Regions from separate parts of the Phytobacter sp. V91 genome, predicted to be linked through region 2. Evidence: predicted binding sites of a transcription regulator. Region 2 holds the regulator's gene; the other holds the start of a gene.
The links. Region 2 encodes LexA, which represses DNA repair genes until DNA is damaged. Its sites were predicted from a motif close to TNCTGTATGTACATACAGNA; they were not measured.
Positions count from the first base shown of each region.

Region 1 (3,420 bases), on a different contig from region 2:
CTGTCTTACCGAATTGCCCGCAGAAGTGCTTACAATCGTGATGCAGAGCTGGCATCCGTCGTCTCTAATATGGCGTCAGAGCCCGGTACAACAGCAGAGCAACGCGACGTGGCATTTCGCCTTCTCTGCCTCAACCACACCTTTACCAGCTATATTTCTGCTCTGGGCGCACATCGTGAACAATTAACGCACCCGGCGATTTTGCAGCTGCTGGACGATGCCGTGTGCTATGTCGATGACGCGCTGCACCACCAGCCTGCCGATGAGGAGCGCGTGCAATTAACGCTGGCGGATTTGTCCCGACGCATAAAGCATCTTGAACCCCGCCCTGACAGCAAAGAGCCTCTGGTCCTGCAACAAATTGGGCTGTTAATTGCTCTGCTGCCCGAGATGTGCCACTTGCAGAAACAGGTCCTGTCCTAATTTTCCCATACCTTGTTGTCTAAGGTGTTGTACCAGTCAATCAACTCCTGGCGTCTGAACGCCGGGAGTGCTGCTTCATGAAGTCCAAAGATAGCGCCTTCCAGCGCCAGCAATACTTTGATGCCAAGATGCTTGTTCATTTTCTTAATACGCAGCCAACAGACTTTCGCCCCCAGCAAGCGCAGCATTTTTGCATCACTGACGCCAGCCTCACACAGGAGCGTTTCGAGCTGAAACGTCAGGTTAGGCAGATCTTTCAGTCGGGAAATCGCCTTACGTTGCTGAATTTCAGAGCGAGCGGCATCGAGAGAACAGAATGAGAGGCGTACCAGCATCGGTATGTCACGCCACAGATGCTCATCAACAAAATAGTAATTCAGCAGCACGTCCCGTCCACGCTTCCTGTACATCAACAAAGGAGGCTGCCGTTTTACTGTATATTGCGCACTTTCTTCACACATCCTCAGGTACAGCTCACCTTTAGAAATCATGGCGAAGACGATGTTATCAACGGAGAGGCTATAGCCTCCAAAAAGGGCGCGGGACTGAATTTCACCCAAAGGGGCAAGATATTCCTGGGATAAATAGATCCTTTGATAAGAGACGCTTTTCATGATTATTCCTTTAAAATCATGGAGTAAAAATATCATTACTGTTAACGGATCCGTTATTCAGAAACATAGGCAAGTGTGCTTTGCGCAGCAAGACAATTTTGTAGCAACTGATGGTCATGCGACAAATTTGCGAGAAGCTTTCAGAAAATGAGGTTGATCTTTGAACGTTACAGAGTTACTGTATAAACATACAGTAACCAACAGGGCTGGGTTGATCATGTACCACTCATTAAGCCGTACTCACCGTTCAACACAATTTATTTCCGCGCCTCATGCGAAAACCACCGGCGCCCCAACAGGGCTTATCAGTGAAGTGGTATATCGTGAAGACCAGCCCGGAATGACACAACTACTGTTATTACCGCTGTTGCAGCAACTGGGGCAGCAATCCCGCTGGCAGCTCTGGCTCACGCCACAACAAAAACTCAGTCGTGAGTGGGTTCAGTCCGCAGGCTTACCTCTGACTAAAGTAATGCAAATTAGCCAGTTGTCACCCTGCATGACATTGGAATCGATGACGAGAGCGCTACGCACCGGCAATTACAGCGTAGTTATTGGCTGGCATGCAGAGGAGCTTAGCGATGAAGAGCACCATCAGCTGGCCATGGCGGCAGAGGAAGGTAATGCGATCGGCTTCGTGATGCGACCGGTTCGTCTGGATCAGCATGGAGCGAGACAGCATTCCGGGATAAAAATTCACTCAAATTTGTATCATTGAGTAAAATTAAGATAAATCCTGGCTGTAATTTTATTACCGGTAGCTTTTACAGCTTCATTAACTAAATTTCGCGCCAGGTCATGTGCTCCGCGCCTTTCGCGGTTTCAGGGCGGATGATCGCTCGCGCTGAAATGTTAAATATTGCCTATACAAAGCTTTTTTTTTCATATGCCTGACGGAGTTCACACTTGTAAGTTTCCAACTACGTTGTAGACTTTACATCGCCAGGGGTGCTCAGCATAAGACAAAGATATCGTGAAGATATCTGCTGAGTGACAAGCGAGCAATTCCCCCGGTGAAGGATTTAACCGTGATTTCTCTTAGAGAATTCCATGGCGATTTTTGGATGATAACGAGGCGCAAAATGAAAAAGACAGCTATCGCGATTGCAGTGGCACTGGCTGGTTTCGCTACCGTAGCGCAGGCCGCTCCGAAAGACAATACCTGGTATACAGGTGGTAAACTGGGTTGGTCTCAGTTCCACGATACCGGTGCAATATTCCAGAACGATGGCCCGACTCACGAAAACCAACTTGGTGCTGGTGCGTTCGGTGGCTATCAGGTTAACCCGTACGTTGGTTTTGAAATGGGTTATGACTGGCTGGGTCGTATGCCTTACAAAGGCGACAACGTAAACGGTGCGTTCAAGGCTCAGGGCGTTCAGCTGACAGCTAAACTGGGTTACCCGGTAACTGACGACCTGGACATCTACACCCGTCTGGGTGGTATGGTTTGGCGTGCAGATGCTAAAGCTAACGATGCTGGCGACCGTTACAAAGCTCACGACACTGGCGTTTCCCCGGTATTTGCTGGTGGCGTTGAGTGGGCAGTTACCCGTGATATCGCTACCCGTCTGGAATACCAGTGGGTTAACAACATCGGTGATGCAGCTACCGTTGGTACCCGTCCGGACAACGGCATGCTGAGCGTAGGTGTTTCCTACCGTTTCGGCCAGCAGGAAGATGCTGCACCGATCGTAGCAGCTCCGGCACCGGCTCCAGAAGTACAGACCAAGCACTTCACTCTGCGTTCTGACGTGCTGTTCAACTTCAACAAAGCGACCCTGAAACCAGAAGGTCAGCAGGCGCTGGATCAGATGTACAGCCAGCTGAGCAACCTGGATCCGAAAGACGGTTCTGTTGTTGTTCTGGGCTTCACTGACCGCATCGGTTCTGACGCTTACAACCAGACTCTGTCTGAGAAACGTGCTCAGTCCGTGGTTGATTACCTGATCTCTAAAGGTATCCCGGCTGACAAAATCTCCGCACGTGGCATGGGTAAATCCAACCCTGTTACCGGTTCTACCTGTGACAACGTGAAAGCGCGCCCTGCGCTGATCGATTGCCTGGCACCGGATCGTCGCGTAGAGATCGAAGTTAAAGGCAGCAAAGACGTTGTGACTCAGCCGCAGGCTTAAGTCTCACGTCTCATAAAAAAACCCCGCCTGGCGGGGTTTTTTATTGCCATAAATTCAGAGGCGCTACTCTTTACCCAAGAGTGCCTGCAAATCCAGCTTGAGCGATGTCATCGTCGTCGCGTATTTTTCTTTGTGTTCTGCATCTTCAATTAATTGCACAACCGTCTCAGAAAGGGTTTTGCCCCGACGCTGCGCAAGGCCAGCCAGACGTTGCCAGACAACAAATTCAAGATCGATGGATTTTTTAC
Region 1 is NZ_CBFFRJ010000055.1:22,787-26,206, reverse strand. It holds gene yccS (YccS family putative transporter) at 1-423, shown strand, start outside; gene ACSZO4_RS13065 (TfoX/Sxy family DNA transformation protein) at 420-1,037, opposite strand; gene sulA (SOS-induced cell division inhibitor SulA) at 1,255-1,755, shown strand; gene ompA (porin OmpA) at 2,120-3,172, shown strand; gene matP (macrodomain Ter protein MatP) at 3,236-3,420, opposite strand, start outside.
Region 1: the regulator LexA is predicted to act here: its motif matches at 1,214-1,233, upstream of sulA (SOS-induced cell division inhibitor SulA).

Region 2 (3,420 bases):
GGAGATTTTTTTGCTGCGGGCTTCGTCTTCCACCGCGCGGGCAATCGCTTTGGAGGCCAGCAGCTTGTTAAACAGATCCTGGCGTGCCGGCAGACGCGGACCGACCGCAGCCAGACGCTGGCGGGCGAAGTGCATACGCGCCACACGTGCCAGTTTTTGGGCGATAATTTTATCCGTGCCGTGCTCAGTCGCCATCCTGCGCAGCGATACCGGCGGCGAGAAACGGACAAAGCTGTCGCGACCAAGCCAGGAGATGGCAAAGAACTTCTGGATGCCGTTGAGCATCCGCAGCGGTGGATTCACTTCGCCTTTTTCGCGCCCCGGTGAGCGACCAAACATCATCGATACCGGTACCATTTGCACATCCAGATCGGGATGGCTACGGTGCAGATCGAGATAGTCGTGGAACAGCTTGATCGACTCTTCTTTTGGCGTGTACCAGGTAAATACCCGTGGCCCGCCATGAATGAAGATGTAACGCGGCAGTTCCACGCCGTCGATCTCAAGCGGTTGCAGCGGATCGGGCAGGTCATGTGCCAGACATTGAGCGCGTAACGTGAGCAAGTCGGCCTTCGAGTTGTACGGTAAAACGTACATAATAGGACGTGACGTATCGAGCCCCAGCTCCTGAGCGGGTTCTGCCGGGATCGACTTGCTTTTTACCAATACGCTTAATGGTAAATTAAGTAACTTGTAGTAAATTCGTGGCCAGCCGGACATAAACGATGTAAAGCCTCTGGTTAATAATGCCATTGCGTCGCAAGAATATCAGAAAGCGCGCACAAATTCTTTTGTACCTCTATAACCTTACATAGAGATTGATGTTCAATACATAATTCAATTCATAAAAAGGTTCTTTTAATGGCCAATAATACCACTGGTGTTACCCGCATCATCAAAGCGGCCGGTTATTCATGGAAAGGCGTCCGCGCCGCCTGGATAAACGAAGCTGCCTTTCGCCAGGAAGCCATCGCGGTCATTCTGGCAATTATTATCGCCTGTTTCCTTGATGTCGATGTCATCACTCGCGTATTGCTGATTGGTTCAGTGGTACTGGTGATGGTCGTTGAAATTCTCAATAGCGCCATTGAAGCGGTAGTGGATCGTATTGGCTCCGAGTTTCATGAGTTGTCCGGACGGGCGAAAGATATGGGCTCCGCGGCGGTACTGATGACCATTCTGCTGGCGCTCTTCACCTGGATTTCGCTGCTGTGGGGACATTTTCGCTGACAGATCCGGAATTGCGCTAACTGCTGGTTTTTTGCGTAATTTTGGTTTCAAAATCGCCTTTAGCTGTATATACTCACAGCATAACTGTATATACACCCAGGGGGCGGAATGAAAGCATTAACGGCCAGGCAGCAAGAGGTGTTCGATCTCATTCGCGATCGAATCAACCAAACGGGTATGCCGCCGACACGTGCGGAGATCGCACAACAGTTGGGGTTCCGTTCCCCAAACGCTGCTGAAGAGCATCTGAAAGCACTGGCGCGCAAAGGCGTGCTGGAGATTGTTTCCGGTGCTTCTCGCGGCATCCGTCTGCTGATTGAAGAAGAAGAGGACGCCGGTTTGCCTCTGATTGGGCGCGTCGCGGCAGGTGAACCCCTGCTGGCGCAGCAGCATATCGAAGGTCACTATCAGGTGGATGCCTCCCTCTTCAAGCCAAATGCTGATTTCCTGCTGCGGGTAAGCGGCATGTCGATGAAAGACATCGGCATTATGGATGGCGACCTGCTGGCCGTGCATAAAACCCAGGACGTGCGTAATGGTCAGGTGGTGGTGGCGCGTATTGACGACGAAGTCACCGTGAAGCGTTTGAAAAAACAGGGCAATACCGTTCATCTCCTGCCGGAAAACAGCGAGTTTTCGCCGATCGTGGTCAATCTGCGCGAGCAGAACTTCACCATCGAAGGTCTGGCCGTTGGCGTTATCCGCAATGGTGAATGGCTGTAACTCTTCGCACAAAACCGTGGCGATACACCCTGTTGCCACGTTTTTCCTTTCCTGATGGCCTCTCCTGCCGGCGGATACATCCCTGATTACCAGTCCCCTCATCTTCATCTCTCCATCATGCTTATAATTCTCTCTTTGATGGTTAAACATTCCGAATAAATCCACCGTTGCGTTATCACTGACTACCCTTATTAGCACGTTCAGCATTTTCAGAACGTAACGAGCCACAATGATTCGTTATTTACACTGAACGATGAGGACATGATGATGAATAAAGACGAAATAGGCGGTAACTGGAAGCAGTTAAAAGGTAAAGCGAAAGAGCAGTGGGGCAAGCTCACCGACGATGACATGACGGTGGTCGAAGGTAAACGCGATCAGCTGGTGGGGAAAATCCAGCAACGTTATGGATACGCGAAAGAGCAGGCGGAAAAAGAGGTCGTTGACTGGGAAAAACGCCACGATTACCACTGGTAGACCTTATTAACACCTCGCTTTATGGCTCTTTCATAAGAACTGTTTAAGATTGTCACGCGGCGGATGAGGCAGTGATTTAAGATAAAGTGACGCTGCGTGACTATCCCGACAGGGTGCTAAATACGCTGGTGCAGTTCTGCAACAGAATTCCCGCTGGCGGTGCAAATAAATAAGGTTTTTTTATTTTTCAAATTAAATCATAGAGATAATATAACTCATTCTTATTTTATAAGCCGTTTTACCCCACTTTTCTCTGATTTCAGAACTGGTATGTATCTTGCCTGTTAAATAGTGACATTTTATTTAACAGGGACAATGCCATGCTGAAGAAAAACTTATTGTTGCGTAAAGGCCACCTCGCTATCGCTGTCAGCGGGGCTTTGGCGCTGTTTACCTCTTTGCAGTCCCAGGCTTCAACGCTGCGCATCGCGATGACTGCCGCAGATATCCCACTGACGCTCGGTCAGCCCGACCAGGGCTATGAAGGAAACCGCTTTACCGGCATCCCGCTGTATGACGCCCTTGTCGAATGGGATCTGTCTCAGGGTGAAAAGCCGAGCGGCCTGGTGCCGGGCCTGGCGACTGAGTGGCATGTTGATCCGCAAAACCAGAGTCGCTGGATTTTTACCCTGCGTCCTGGGGTGAAGTTTCATGACGGTTCTGAAGTGAATGCCGATGCGATTGTCTGGAACGTCGATAAAGTGCTTAACAAAGCCGCACCGCAGTACGCGCCGGGTCAGATCGGCAACACGCTCTCCCGGATGCCGACCCTGACCGGTGCCGAGAAAATTGACGATCATACCGTCGTACTGACCACCTCCGAACCGGATGCGCTGCTGCCGTACAACATTACCAACCTGTTTATCGTCTCGCCGACGGCCTGGCAAAAAATGTATGACGCGGTTCCGGCCAGCACCGGCGATACCGCCGCACGCAGCAAGCTGGCATGGACGGAGTTTGCCGCTCATGCGGTGGGCAGCGGTCCGTTTA
Region 2 is NZ_CBFFRJ010000008.1:62,467-65,886, reverse strand. It holds gene plsB (glycerol-3-phosphate 1-O-acyltransferase PlsB) at 1-720, opposite strand, end outside; gene ACSZO4_RS03060 (diacylglycerol kinase) at 862-1,230, shown strand; gene lexA (transcriptional repressor LexA) at 1,339-1,953, shown strand; gene ACSZO4_RS03050 (CsbD family protein) at 2,221-2,430, shown strand; gene ACSZO4_RS03045 (ABC transporter substrate-binding protein) at 2,751-3,420, shown strand, end outside.